2 regions of the Rugamonas sp. FW305-51 genome follow, and region 2 is predicted to be linked to the other one. Evidence: predicted binding sites of a transcription regulator. Region 2 holds the regulator's gene; the other holds the start of a gene.
What was found. The regulator LexA, encoded in region 2, represses DNA repair genes until DNA is damaged. The targets are predictions, from matches to a motif close to ACTGTATNNNNATACAGT.
Positions count from the first base shown of each region.

Region 1: the regulator LexA is predicted to act here: its motif matches at 5,999-6,016, upstream of recA (recombinase RecA).

Region 1 is NZ_JBYSZG010000032.1:418-7,969, reverse strand. It holds gene AC3WOS_RS19820 (S9 family peptidase) at 1-1,266, opposite strand, end outside; gene AC3WOS_RS19815 (sodium:solute symporter family protein) at 1,345-3,387, opposite strand; gene AC3WOS_RS19810 (DUF4212 domain-containing protein) at 3,384-3,653, opposite strand; gene AC3WOS_RS19805 (sensor histidine kinase) at 3,646-5,169, opposite strand; gene AC3WOS_RS19800 (response regulator) at 5,166-5,873, opposite strand; gene recA (recombinase RecA) at 6,078-7,175, shown strand; gene recX (recombination regulator RecX) at 7,368-7,552, shown strand, end outside.
Region 2 is NZ_JBYSZG010000057.1:23,397-30,948, forward strand. It holds gene purF (amidophosphoribosyltransferase) at 1-315, shown strand, start outside; gene AC3WOS_RS25505 (cystathionine gamma-synthase family protein) at 377-1,621, shown strand; gene lexA (transcriptional repressor LexA) at 1,781-2,419, opposite strand; gene rpsF (30S ribosomal protein S6) at 2,687-3,073, shown strand; gene priB (primosomal replication protein N) at 3,091-3,399, shown strand; gene rpsR (30S ribosomal protein S18) at 3,415-3,705, shown strand; gene rplI (50S ribosomal protein L9) at 3,739-4,191, shown strand; gene AC3WOS_RS25535 (replicative DNA helicase) at 4,419-5,804, shown strand; gene AC3WOS_RS25540 (DUF47 domain-containing protein) at 5,867-6,493, shown strand; gene AC3WOS_RS25545 (inorganic phosphate transporter) at 6,551-7,552, shown strand, end outside.

The sequences.
Region 1 (7,552 bases), on a different contig from region 2:
GTCCTTGGGCAGGGTCAGCAGGGCCGGAATATCGAGGCCGTCCCGGGCCCGGTAGTGCACCACGGCCTGGGGCCCCATCTCGGCCGGCGCGATGTGGGCGAAGGTTTCGCCCACCAGCTGCAAGGCCTTGCTGTCGCGGTTGTACAGCAGGTAGCTGTGCGGCTGGCGGTCGGAATAGGCCTCCACCAGCACCCAGGCCGTCTGCGGCCGGGCCGGCAGGGTCAGCAGGTTGACGGTGGACTGCAGCTTGGCGTCCACGGCCGCCTGCAGCGCCTTCATGTCCGGGTCCAGCCAGTGGACTTCTTCGGCGTCGCCGCGGTAGCGCACGCCCAGCAGCTTGTGCTCGTTCATGATGACCTGGCCGTCGAAGTCATAACCCTGCACCCGCAGCAGCGGCTGTTCGCTGAACTTGCCGGCGGCCAGGTCGAACGTGTACAAGGCCGACTTGTCTTCATGCTGGCCCCAGCCGCTCACGTACAGCTTGCCGTCCGGGCCGAAGCCGAGCGGATGGAAGCGCAGGCCCTGGCCCGTGTAGGGGTTGAAGGCCGACACGGCGCGCCACTGGCCGTTGGCCGGGTCCAGGTACTGGATGGTGGCCGTGCCCTTGTCGGTGGTGACGGTGATGCGCGGCTCGCCGTGCTGGTCCAGCAGCCAGCCGGTGTTGTTGTCCGGCGCCTCGATGGTCTTGACGCGCCCGGTCAGCGTGTTCAGCCGCTGCAGCTGGAAGTCGCCCAGCCGGCCCGCTCCCTCCACGCTGGGATGGAGCACGTAAATGAACTCGGAATCCTGGGCCCCGGGCTGGTCCAGCAGGTAGGTGTTCCACGGCAGCAGGTGGTGCCCATGGCCATCCTGGATGAAGGCGCTGCCGCGCTCGGCCAGCTGGCGGTAGTTGCTGCCGTCGCGGTCGACGGCGTACAGTCCCGGCGCATAGCGCTGGTCGCCCTGGCCAAGGTCGCGGTCGCTGGCCGTAAAGACCAGGCGCTGGTCGTTGACCCAGGCGAAGCGCCCGATGTCGGCATCGCGGAAGTTGGCGGCGATTTTCGTTTCGTTGTTGCTCAGGTCAACGATGGCCAGGCGGTCGCGTTGGCCCTTGAACGCCACCTTGGCGGCCAGGAACTTGCCGCTGGGCGAGAGCTTGGCGCCGGTGAAGGCGGGATTGTCGAAAAAGCTTTCCAGCGGCGGCGGGGTGGTTGCGGCAGCAGCGCGTGCCAGCAGGGCACAGCCCAGCAGGACGGCGCGCAGCAGGGGGGCAGGAGAGTGCATCATTAGTCAGTAGAAATTATCAGGCAGGATATTTTGCCATATTAATAATTTCCACAGAATAACATTGCCGACTCAACTTGGCTATGGTTCCGGCGCTCTAATATAGTCCACCATGGAGGCGATGCGGTGCGCCGGGGCCGGCGTGGCCAGGCTGACGGCGGCCATGGCCAGCAGCCCGGCCGGCACGCCGAAGATGCCGGCCGAGATGGGGGCGATGTGCAGCCACTGGCCGGCCGCGCTGCCGCCCAGCACGGGGCTGGTGTGCACCATGTAGTAGACGCACATGCAAAAGCCGGTGGTCATGCCGGCCAGGGCGCCGTAGTGGTTGGCCCGCTTCCAGAACACGCCCAACACCAGGGCCGGCACCAGGGTCGAGCCGGCCAGCGAAAAGGCCGCCCCCACCAGCGACAGGATGTCGCCCGGCTTTTGCGAGGCGGCATAGGCGGCGATGAAGGCCACGGCCAGCAGCAGCAGCTTGGAGATGGTGACCCGCTTCTGGGTCGAGGCCGTGGGGTCGACCAGCTTGTAGTAGACGTCGTGCGACAGGGCGTTGGAGATGGCCAGCAGCAGGCCGTCGGCCGTGGACAGGGCGGCCGCCAGCCCGCCGGCCGCCACCAGGCCGGAAATGACGTAGGGCAGGCCGGCGATCTCCGGCGTGGCCAGCACCAGCACGTCGCCGTCGATGCCGATCTCGGCCAGCTGGACGATGCCGTCGTGGTTGATGTCGGTGATGTTGAGCAGCGGATTGGCCTTGTCCACATTGGCCCAGTACGATACCCAGCTGGGCAGGTGGGCGTAGTCGCTGCCCACCAGGGCGTTGTAGATGTCGTACTTGACCAGCACGGCCAGGGCCGGGATGGTCAGGTAGATCAGCAGCACGAAGAACAGGGTCCAGAACACGGAAATGCGGGTCTCGTCCACCGAGGGCGTGGTGTAGGAGCGCATCAGGATGTGGGGCAGGCCGGCCGTGCCCACCATCAGGCAGAACACGAGGGCCAGGAAATTGTTGCGCTTGATGTCGGACTGCTCGGGCGTGCCCGGGTAGGGCTGGGCGTGCGGCGTGAGCGGCTCGGCCCGCGCCTGGTACTGGTCGCGCGCCTCGGTCCATAGTCGGTTGGCCTCGTCCACATTCTTCGGATAGGCGATCAGGGCCCGCTCGGCGGCGCGAATTTCCAGCAGCGAGGCGTTGCGCTGCTTGATGCGGTCCAGGTGGCGCTGGGCTTCGATGCGGCCCACTTCCCACGACACGGGCAATTGCTGCAGCCGCGCGTCATACTCGGCCGCCCGCTGGCGGAACGTGGCCCGCACCTGGGCTTCCCTGGGGTCGTGCTGCAGCACGGCCTCGCGCGCGCTCAGGCGCGGCAGCAGCTTGCCGTAGGCCAGCTGGGGGATGGGATTGTCGCTGTGCTTGACGGCCAGCCACATGGCCGGGATCAGGAAGGCCACCACGATGATGATGTACTGCGCCACCTGGGTCCAGGTGATGGCGCGCATGCCGCCCAGGAAGGAGCACACCAGGATGCTGGCCAGCCCGAGGAAGATGCCGACCGAGAAATCGACGCCCGTGAAGCGCGACGCGATCAGGCCCACGGCATAGATCTGCGCCACCACATAGGTGAACGAGATGGCGATGGTGGCCGCCACGGCCAGCATGCGCACGGCCCGCCCGCCGTCGCCGCCGTCGTAGCGGGCGGCCAGGAAGTCGGGGATGGTGTACTGGCAGAACTTGCGCAGGTAGGGCGCGATCAGCAGCGCCACCAGGCAGTAGCCGCCGGTCCAGCCCATGATGTAGGCCAGGCCGTCGAAGCCGCGCAGGTACAGCCCGCCGGCCAGGCTGATGAAGCTGGCCGCCGAGATCCAGTCGGCCGCCGTGGCCATGCCGTTGAACATGGCCGGCACGCGCCGCCCCGCCACATAGTATTCGAGCACGTTGGAAGTGCGGCTGAGCACACCGATCGACGCATACAGCACGATGGTGCCGAACATGAACAGATAGCCTATCCACTGGCGCGGCATGCCTTCCTGCTCCAGCACGGCCAGCGCCACCAGGAAGCAGGCGAAGCCGGCCGTAAACCACAGGTAGGTGCTGCGCAGGCGGCGGAACAGCGAGCGGCGCGCCGTCATGGACGCTCCTGGCCGTGCTGGCGCCGCCACTGCCGGTCCAGGCGCCGCATGCGCCAGGCGTAGATGCCGAGGATGGCCAGGTAGACCAGGCAGCCGCCCTGGGCCGCCAGGTAGAACGACAGGGGCCAGCCGAACAGGTTCAGGCCAGCCAGTTCGCGGGCGAAGAAGGCGGCGCCGAAGGTGGTGAGCAGCCACAGCAGCAACAGCAGGCCGCTCAGGTGGCGCGTGCGTTGCCAGTGGGCCGATGGCGGGGCGTGCTTATCCATAGTAGATGGTCTCGTCGTCGGGCGCGGGCGGCGCCGGCAGCAGGGGGAAGGTGAGGCGGAACAGGCTGCCGGGCAGCTTGGCCGACTGGCTGCGCGGATTGGCGTAGATGTCGACTTCGGCGCCGTGCTGCTGGGCCACTTCGCGCACGATGGCCAGCCCCAGGCCGCTGCCTTCCACATTGCTGCCCAGGATGCGGTAGAAGCGCTCGAACACCCGTTCCCGCTCGGCCGGCGCGATGCCGGGGCCCGTGTCCTCCACTTCCAGGAAGGCGTGCTCGGCCGTGGCATGGACCCGCACGGTGACGCTGCCGCCGGCCGGCGTGTAGCGCAGCGCGTTGTCGATCAGGTTGGACAGCATTTCACGCAGCATGGTGGGGTCGCCGGCGATCTGCACCGGCTCCGGCGGCGGTTCCAGGCCCAGGTCGATCTGATTGGCGAACGAGGCCGGCACCCAGTCCTGCACCACGTTGCGGGCCAGTTCGCCCAGGTCCAGCGGCGTGAAGGCGACCCCGGCCTGGGGCTGGTTTTCCGTGCGGGCCAGGGCCAGCAGCTGGTTGACGAGGCGGGTGGCGGCCTGCGAACTCTTGGCCAGCTGCTCGAGCGAACGGTGGATTTCCTCGTGGTCGGTCTGGCGCAAGGCCAGCTCGGACTGGGTGCGCATGCCGGCCAGCGGCGTTTTCATCTGGTGCGCGGCGTCGGCGATGAAGCGCTTTTGCATGGCGATCGATTGCGACAGGCGGCCCAGCATGTCGTTCAGGGAATTGACCAGCGGCGAGATTTCCTCGGGCACCTGGCGCGCTTCGATGGGACTCAAGTCGTCCGGGTTGCGGGCCCGGATCCGCTCCTGCAGCTGGGCCAGCGGCGACAGCCCGCGTGCCAGCGCAAACCACACCAGGGCCAGCACGATGGGCAGGATGATGAACTGCGGCAGGATCACGCCCTTGATGATCTCGTTGGCCAGCTTGGCCCGCTTTTCCAGCGTCTCGGCCACCTGCACCAGGGCCTGGTGGGTGTCGTCCGGGTCTTCGTGGTCGAGCTTGACGTAGGAATAGGCCACCCGCACCTGGGTGCCGTGCATGGTGTCGTTGCGAAAGTGGACGGTGCCGGCCCGGAAGTAATCCTCCTCCTGGGGCGGCGGCAGGTCGCGGTCGCCGTCCACATAGACCCCGCCCGGGCCCAGGATCTGGAAGTAGACGTTGTCCACGTCGTCGGCCCGCAGGATGTCGCGCGCCGTGCCGGGCAGGCGCTTGGTGACGGTGCCGTTGACGGCATGCACCTGCTGGGCCAGCACGGTCACGCTGTCCTCGAGCGCATGGTCGAACGGCTGGTTGGCGATGGACTTGGCCACCAGGTAGGTGATGGCGATGCTCATGGGCCACAGCAGCAGCAGGGGGGCCAGCATCCAGTCCAGGATTTCCCCGAACAGCGAATGCTGGATTTCCTCGTCGCGCTCGGCGGCCGGCGGCTGGTAGTCGTCGGCGGCCTGGGCGGCCCCTGGCGCGTCGGCCGGACTCACTTGGCCTCGGGCTTGGCGGCGTCGGCGGGCGCCGGTTCGCTGTATTTCTCCAGGCAATAGCCGAGGCCGCGCACGGTGGCGATGCGGATGCCGCCCACTTCGATCTTCTTGCGCAGCCGGTGCACATAGACTTCGATGGCGTTGTTGCTCACTTCCTCGCCCCATTCGCACAGGTGGTCCACCAGCTGCTCCTTGGACACCAGGCGGCCGCTGCGGGCCAGCAGGATTTCCAGCAAGCCCAGTTCACGGGCCGACAGTTCCAGCATCTGGTCGTTGATGTAGGCGCTGCGGCCAACCTGGTCGTAGCTGAGGGGGCCGTGGCGCACCACGGTGGCGCCGCCGCCGGCGCCGCGCCGGGTCAGGGCCCGCACCCGCGCTTCCAGCTCGGACAGGGCGAACGGCTTGGCCATGTAGTCGTCGGCGCCCAGGTCCAGGCCATTGACGCGCTGCTCGATGGAGTCGGCCGCCGTCAAAATCAGCACCGGCAGCAGCGAGGCGCGCGCGCGCAGCCGGCGCAGCACTTCCAGCCCGGACAGCTTGGGCAAGCCCAGGTCCAGGATCAGCAGGTCGAATTCCTGGGTCGACAGGGCCGTGTCGGCATCCTGGCCGTTTTTCACGCAATCGATGGCATAGCCGGACTGGCGCAGCGAGCGGGTCAGTCCATCGGCCAGCACACTGTCATCTTCGGCAAGTAAAATACGCATGAGTCACTCCGGCGGCAGAAGCCTGTATTGTGTGACATTTCCCCCGGCGAAGCGAATTTTTGTGTCGGACGCCGTCAAGATTTGAGCAGTTTCAAACCTCCTGTAAAATCGCGCTTGCAATAAGCACTGTTTTTTTATACAGTATCGCTTGTACCGACTAAACCCACCCGCGCGTTCCCTTGCGCATCAGGCTGAAAGAACATTATGGACGACAAAAAAGGCGTAGTACCCGCATCTGAAAAGGCCAAGGCCCTCGCCGCTGCACTGGCGCAGATCGAAAAGCAGTTCGGCAAGGGTTCCGTGATGCGCATGGATGCCAGCACCCCGATCGAGGAAGTGCAGGTGGTGTCGACCGGTTCGCTGGGCCTGGACATCGCGCTGGGCGTGGGCGGCTTGCCGCGCGGGCGCGTGGTGGAAATCTATGGCCCTGAATCGTCGGGCAAGACCACGCTGACCCTGCAGACCATCGCGGAAATGCAAAAACTGGGCGGCACCTGCGCCTTCATCGACGCCGAGCACGCACTGGACGTGGGCTACGCGCAAAAGCTGGGCGTGAACCTGCACGAACTGCTGATCTCGCAGCCGGACACGGGCGAGCAGGCGCTGGAAATCTGCGACGCCCTGGTCCGTTCCGGCAGCGTGGACATGGTGGTGGTGGACTCGGTGGCGGCCCTGACCCCGCGCGCCGAGATCGAAGGTGACATGGGCGACTCGCTGCCCGGCCTGCAGGCCCGCTTGATGTCGCAGGCCCTGCGCAAGCTGACCGGCTCCATCAACCGCACCAACACGCTGGTGATCTTCATCAACCAGATCCGCATGAAGATCGGCGTCATGTTCGGCAGCCCGGAAACGACGACGGGCGGCAACGCCCTCAAGTTCTACGCTTCCGTGCGCCTGGACATCCGCCGCACCGGCTCCATCAAGTCCGGCGACGAAGTGATCGGCAACGAAACCAAGGTCAAGGTGGTCAAGAACAAGATCGCCCCACCGTTCAAGGAAGCCCACTTCGACATCCTGTACGGCGCCGGCACCTCGCGCGAAGGCGAGATCCTGGACCTGGGCGCGGAAGCGAAGATCGTCGAGAAGTCCGGTTCGTGGTACAGCTACAACGGCGAACGCATCGGCCAGGGCAAGGACAACGCCCGCGCCTTCCTGCAGGAGCGTCCGCAGCTGGCATGGGAAATCGAGAACAAGGTGCGCGAATCGCTGGGCGTGCGTGCGCTGCCGGCCTTGACCGAAGAGCAGGGTGGCCCGGCGGCCGTCAAGCTCAAGGCCGTCGACAGCAAGGCGGACGCGGCGTAAGAACGGCGTCGCTTTCCCGGCCCGCGCCGCGCCGCGTGGTCGGGAACGACCGATGACCGCAAGTACGAGCGACCACCGAAACGAGCGACCACCGAACCGCAGCGCGGCCGGTGGTTTGTTTTTTATGCAGACCGTGCGCCGTGCGCAGCATGTGCAAGGTCTACAGCATTTGCCGTATGTGCAGAGGGTTTGATGGCAGCACAACAACCTAGCCTGAAGGCGCGCGCCCTGCGCTACCTGTCCATGCGCGAGCACAGCCGCCTGGAGCTGGGCCGCAAGCTGGCCCGCCATGCGGAAGAGGGGGAGGACGTGGACGCCTTGCTGGACTGGCTGGAAAAGAACAACTGGCTGTCGCAGGAGCGCTTTTCCGAAGCCCT
Region 2 (7,552 bases):
GTGTACGGCATCGACATGCCTACCCGCGACGAGCTGATCGCCTACGGCCGCACCAACGAGGAAGTGTGCCGCGAAATCACGGCCGATGCGCTGGTGTACCAGGACATCGAGTCGCTCAAGCGCGCCATTTCCGACGTCAATCCGGAACTGAAGAGCTTCGAGGCGTCGTGCTTCGACGGCATCTACGTCACGGGCGACATTTCCAAGGACTACCTGGACAAGCTGGAATATGCCCGTCATCACCCCAAGGCCGCGCCGGCCGAGGATGCGGCCCGCTCCCAGCTGAACCTGAACCTGGCCACCACGGAAGGCTAAGTTAAGTTCCCACCCGGCGCCGGCTGATGCCCGCGCCGGGTTTTTTGTATTCGGACTCGACATGAACGACAAGAAAAACTACGGCTTCACCACCACCATCCTGCACAACGACCGGCAGAAGGGCATCGAGCACGGCTCGCTGCACAAGCCCATCCACACCTCGGTCGCCTTCGGCTATGGCGATGCGCGCCAGCTGGCTTCCGTGTTCCAGGGCAAGGAGCCGGGCTTCCGCTACGGCCGCCAAGGCAATCCCACCATCTCGGCGCTGGAAGACAAGGTCAACAAGATGGAGCAGGGCGTGGGCACCATCTGCTTCGCCACCGGCATGGGCGCCATCGGCGCCGTGTTCCAGTCGCTGCTGCGGGCGGGCGACCATGTGGTGTCGTCGTCGTTCTTGTTCGGCAATACCAACAGCCTGTGGCAGACCGTGGCCGGGCAGGGCGTGGACGTGGCCTTCGTGGACGCCACCGACGTGGCCAACGTGGAAGCGGCGCTGACGCCGGCCACCCGTATCGTGTTCGTGGAAACCATCGCCAACCCGCGCACCCAGGTGGCGGACTTGAAGCGCATCGGCGAGCTGTGCCAGGCGCGCGGCATCCTGTATGTGGTCGACAACACGATGACGACGCCTTACCTGTTCCTGCCCAAGGCGGTGGGGGCGGGGCTGGTGGTCAACGCGCTGACCAAGTCGATCGGCGGCCACGGCAACGCGCTGGGCGGCAGCCTGACCGACACGGGCGCCTATGACTGGACGCGCTATCCGCACATCTACGAGAACTACAAGAAGGCGGCGCCGGTGCAATGGGGGCTGGCGCAGATCCGGGCCAAGGGCTTGCGCGATTTTGGCGCCTCGCTGGCGCCGGAGGCGGCGCACCACATCGCCGTGGGCGCGGAAACGCTGGCGCTGCGCATGGAGCGCACCAGCTCGAACGCGCTGGCGCTGGCGCGCCTGCTGGAAGCGGACGAGCGGGTGGCGGCCGTGTATTACCCCGGCCTGGCGTCGCACCCGCAGCATGGCATTTCGGGCGAGCTGTTCCGCACGTATGGCTCGCTGCTCAGTTTCGAGCTCAAGGACGGCATCGACTGCTTCGACTTCCTGAACCGGCTCAAGCTGGCCATCCCGGCCAGCAACCTGGGCGACACGCGCACGCTGATCATCCCGGTGGCGCACACCATCTTCTACGAAATGGGTCCAGTGCGCCGGGCATCGATGGGCATTGCCGAATCGCTGATCCGGGTATCGGTGGGCATCGAGGATGAGGCGGACTTGCTGGACGACTTCCGCACCGCCCTGGCCGGCTGCTAAACCCCAAAAAATGGGGACGTACCCCATTTTTCGGTTGGGAAAGACGGCAGCGTTTTAAAAAATGGGGACGTACCCCATTTTCAGGCCTACCTGAAAATGGGGTACGTCCCCATTTTTATTCGGCGCCGCGGGCCTGCTGGCTCGGGGCGGATGGGCGGCTTAGTGCCAGGTGCGCATCAGGCCCACGGCCAGGCCTTCGAGGGCGAATTCGTCCGCTTCCGGGTCGACCTTGATGATCTTGAAGTCGGGGTTCTCCGGCAGTAGTTCGATGGTCGAGCCGGTCTTGCGGTAGCGCTTGACCGTGACATCGTTGCCGATGCGGGCCACGACGATCTGGCCGTTCTTGGCACTGTCTACTTTTTTCACGGCCAGCAGGTCGCCGTCCATGATGCCGGCGTCGCGCATCGATTCGCCCCGCACTTTGAGCAGGAAGTCGGGCTTGGCCGAGAACAGGGCCGGGTCCACGCTGTAGCTGGTCTCCAGGTTTTCCTGCGCCAGGATGGGCGAGCCGGCCGCCACGCGCCCGATCAGCGGCAGCGACATCATCACGGACGCGGCCACCTTGGCCGCCGCCGCTTCCGCATGTTGGCCCAGCAGGCGGATGCCGCGCGAGGTGCCGGCCGCGATTTCGATGGCGCCCTTGCGCGCCAGCGCTTGCAGGTGTTCCTCGGCCGCGTTGGCGGACTTGAAGCCCAGCTCGTTGGCGATCTCGGCGCGGGTGGGCGGGAAGCCGGTGTTTTCGATGGCATCCTTGATCAGGTTGAGAATTTGTTCTTGCCGTGCAGTGAGCTTAATCATGGGGGCGCCAGGGGCTGTGTATATAGACAGTCTGTATTTTTGTACAGTGCGCCTGTGATTGCAAGAGGGATTTCTTGCTTTGGGCGAAATAATGTGAAAAAAACTTGCGCGGGGCGCACACCGGGCGCCATTTGGCGCCCGCCACGGGCAAAACGGCTATCGGTATTGAACTTTGGCAGGAAAGCTGCTATAGTCGCCGGCTTACCTCTTCCCACACCTGTCTTGACGCCAGGGTGGGCTATTTTCACAGTCCTTAAGGGAGTTTGCATGCGTCACTATGAAATAGTATTTATCGTCCATCCGGACCAGAGCGAGCAAGTGCCCGCCATGATCGAACGTTACAAAGCCAGCGTAACCACCCGCGGCGGTTCGGTACACCGTGTTGAAGATTGGGGCCGTCGTCAAATGGCTTACTCGATCCAGAAACTGGCCAAAGCACACTACATCTGCATGAACATCGAGTGCGACAACGAGACCCTGGTCGAGCTGGAAACCGCATTCAAATTCAATGATGCCGTGTTGCGTCATCTGACCGTCAAGATGAAGAAAGCGGAAACCGCTCCTTCGCCAATGATGAAGTCGGTACAACGTGAAGATGCAGCGAAATCCCATCGCGCTGAAGCTCCAGCAGCAGCCGCTGCTCCAGCCGCTTAATTGAGCAGGATTCCGAACTGAACCAGCTCCAGTTTACCGCCCTCATCGCCGAGCGGGACGCCATCCGGTACACCCCGGCCGGCATGCCGATTGTGAATGCCACCTTGCAGCACAGGTCGCAGCAGATGGAGGCGGGCATCGCCAGGTTGAGCGAGTTTGAAGTGTCCGCGGTTGCCGCGGGCGACATTTCAGGCCGCTTCAGCCAGGCGCCACTGGCAGGCGTATATCAGTTCACGGGATTTCTGAACAAGAAAAGCCGCAATAGCAAAAGCCTGGTATTTCACATCATTGATTTTCGTGCTGTCGCAGACAGCGCACCTATTTAGATACAGGAGCCTAAAATGGCATTCGGTAAAAAGTTCGACAAAAACAAGCTCAAGCTGAAAGAAAAGCGCAAGCAGCAAAACCCACTGTTCAAACGTAAGAAGTTCTGCCGCTTCACCGCTGCACACGTGGAACAAGTGGACTACAAAGACGTAGACACGCTCAAAGATTTCGTCCAGGAAAACGGCAAGATCATGCCAGCACGTCTGACCGGTACCAAGGCGCACTACCAGCGTCAAGTTGACACCGCAATCAAGCGCGCTCGTTACCTCGCGCTGCTGCCATACACCGATCTGCACCACGCTTAATCGCGTCGTACAGATAAGATCCTGGAGAGAACTATGCAAATCATTCTGTTGGAAAAAGTCGTTAACCTGGGCAACCTGGGTGAAGTCGTTAAAGTCAAAGACGGTTACGCACGTAACTTCCTGATTCCGCAAAAAATGGCTCGCCGCGCTACCGCGACCGCCGTGGCGGAATTCGAAGTCAAGCGCGCTGAACTGGAAAAAGCTGCTGCCGCCAAGCTGGCCGCTGCCCAAGCCCAAGGCGAGAAGCTGAACGGCATGACCGTGAACGTGTCGCAAAAAGCGGGCGTGGACGGCCGTCTGTTCGGTTCCGTGACCAACTTCGACATCGCTGAAGCGCTGACCAAAGCTGGTTTCGCCGTGGAAAAAGCTGCCGTGCGCATGCCTACCGGTCCTCTGAAGACCACCGGCGAGCACCCAGTGACCGTTGCCCTGCACACCGACGTGGTGGTGGAAGTGACCGTTGCTGTCGTGGGCGAAGCTGCCTAAGTAACACACGCTAGACGCGGGCGGCAACGCCCGCTGCAGCGCCAGAAAAAGCCGGGCTTGCCCGGCTTTTTCTATGGGCCGCCCATTTGGCTTATTTGGCAAGATGTTGCTGTGCAGCATATTCTTGCCACGCCACCTGCGGCGCGCGCCCATTTTTGTAGCCCAGCTACGAACTTTTTTCTCGTCAATAATTTTTGACGGACGACTATGCAGGTATAATTCGCGCCATGAACGCCCCCCCAGATCCACAAGTCGATTCGCTCCGCATTCCACCGCACTCCATCGAAGCAGAACAGTCTGTGATCGGCGGTTTGTTGCGTGACAATGCGGCGTTTGACCGCATCGCCGACTTCATGCATGCGGAAGACTTCTATCGCTATGACCACCGCATCATCTTCGAACAGATCGTGCGGCTGATCAACGGCTCCAAGCCGGCCGACGTGATCACCGTGTTCGAAGCGCTGACCCAGCTGGGCAAGGCGGACGACGTGGGGGGTATTTCCTACCTGAATGCGATGGCGCAAAACACGCCATCGGCGGCCAACATCCGCCGTTATGCCGAGATCGTGCGCGATCGTGGCATTTTGCGCCAGCTCATCACGGTGGCCGACGAGATCTCCGGCCAGGCCTTCAGCCCCCAGGGCAAGGAAGTCAAGCAGATGCTCGACGAGGCCGAATCGAAGATCTTCGCCATCGCCGAGCAGGGTGCCCGCGGCGCCGCTGGCTGGACCGCCGTGCAGCCGCTGCTGACCCAAGTGGTCGAGCGCATCGACGAGCTCTACAGCCGCGACAACCAGAGCGAGATCACGGGCGTGCCGACCGGCTTTATCGACCTGGACCGCATGACCTCGGGCCTGCAGCCGGGCGACCTGGTGATCGTGGCCGGCCGCCCGTCGATGGGCAAGACGGCGTTTTCCGTCAACATCGGCGAGAACGTGGCCATCGAAGCGGGCTTGCCCGTCGCGATCTTCTCGATGGAGATGGGCGGCGCCCAGCTGGCCATGCGTATGCTGGGCTCGGTGGGCCAGCTCGACCAGCACCGCCTGCGCACGGGCCGCCTGAACGACGAGGATTGGCCGCGCCTGACGCACGCCATCCAGAAGATGAACGACGCCCAGCTGTTCATCGACGAAACGCCGGCCTTGAACCCGATCGAAATGCGGGCCCGCGCGCGCCGCCTGTCGCGCCAGTGCGGCAAGCTGGGCCTGATCATCGTCGACTACCTGCAGCTGATGACGGGCTCGACCCAGGGCGACAACCGCGCCTCCGAGATTTCGGAAATTTCGCGTAGCCTCAAGGGCCTGGCCAAAGAGCTGCAGTGCCCCGTGATCGCCCTGTCCCAGCTGAACCGCTCGCTGGAGCAACGCCCCAACAAACGTCCCGTCATGTCCGACTTGCGCGAATCGGGCGCTATCGAGCAGGACGCGGACGTGATCATTTTCCTGTATCGCGACGAGGTCTACAACCCGGACTCGCCCGATAAAGGCACAGCCGAAATCATCATCGGCAAACAGCGTAACGGCCCGATTGGCGCCGTGCGTCTGACCTGGATAGGCCAATACACCAAGTTTGGTAACTATGTCGGTAACCTGGCGCTTTACCAAGGCGACTAACCCAACGCGCCGTCCGTCCGCACGGGCGGCCAAGCAACTCGAAATACTCAACGGAGAATGACATGTTTGGACGTTTGATGCCCACCGAGGGCAAATTTTTTGACCTGTTTAACCAGCACGCCGACTTGTGCGTCAAGGGCGCGCGCGAAATGCTGGCCCTGATGAGCAATTTCGACGACCTGGAAAACCGCGTGCACGCCATTGAGGGCGTCGAGAAGCAAGCCGACAAGATCACCTACGCCACGGTCGATTTGCTGCACAAGACCTTCATCACCCCGCTCGACCGCGACGACATCCACAAGCTGATCACCCGCATGGACGACATCCTGGACTTGCTGGAAGACGCGGCCCAGACCGTCTCGCTGTACGACCTGCACTCGGTCACGCCGGAAGCGAAGCGCCTGGCCGAACTGGTGCTGGCCTGCACGGAAAAAGTCAAGGAAGCCGTGGGCATGCTGCACAACATGGACAACTCGCGCAAGATCGTGGCCGTGTGCGAAGAGATCGACCGCCTGGAATCGGACGCCGACCACGTGATGCGCGCCGCCATGTCCAAGCTGTTCCGCGATGAACCGGACGTGCGCCATCTGATCAAGATGAAAGCCATCTACGAAATCCTGGAAACGGTGACCGACCGTTGCGAAGATGTGGCCAACATCATCGAAGGCATCATCGTAGAAAACGCCTAAGCACCGCTATCCGCGGTGCCGACGTCCTGAATCAGACAAAATCGAAAAGAATAATTCATGCATACCCTTCAAATAAGCATCTATGTGCTGGGCGTCCTGATCGCCCTGGCACTGGTGTTTGACTTCATGAACGGCTTCCACGACGCCGCCAATGCGATCGCGACGGTGGTATCGACCGGCGTGCTCAAGCCGCAGACGGCGGTGGCCATGGCCGCGCTGTTCAACTTCACCGCCATCTTCGTGGTGGGCTTGGGCGTGGCGGCGACGGTGGGCAAGGGCACCATCGATCCCGGCGTGGTGGACCAGTACGTGATCTTCGGCGCCCTGGTGGGCGCCATCGCCTGGAACCTGTTTACGTGGTACTACGGCATTCCGTCGTCGTCCTCGCACGCCCTGATCGGCGGCCTGGTGGGCGCGGCCGTGGCCAAGTCCGGCACCGGCGCGCTGGCCGGCGGCGGCCTGCTCAAGACCGTGGAATGGATCATCCTGTCGCCGTTGCTGGGCTTCATCCTCGGCTCGCTGATCATGCTGCTGGTGTCGTGGATCTTCGTGCGCTCCACGCCGCGCAAGGTGGACCGCTGGTTCCGCCGCCTGCAGCTGGTGTCGGCCGCCAGCTACAGCCTGGGCCACGGCGGCAACGACGCGCAAAAGACCATCGGTATCATCTGGATGCTGCTGATCGCGGCCGGCCAGGTGGCCGTGACGGACAAGACGCCGCCGATGTGGGTCATCGTGTCGTGCTACACGGCCATCTCGGCCGGCACGCTGTTCGGCGGCTGGCGCATCGTCAAGACCATGGGCCAGAAGATCACCAAGCTCAAACCCGTGGGCGGCTTCTGCGCCGAAAGCGGCGGCGCGCTGACGCTGCTGATCGCCAGCCACTTCGGCGTGCCGGTGTCGACCACTCACACCATCACCGGCGCCATCGTCGGCGTGGGCTCGGCACAGAAGATGTCGGCCGTGCGCTGGGGCGTGGCCGGTAACATCGTGTGGGCCTGGATCTTCACCATTCCCGCGTCGGCCTTCGTGGCGGCGTGCGCGTGGTGGCTGGGACATCAC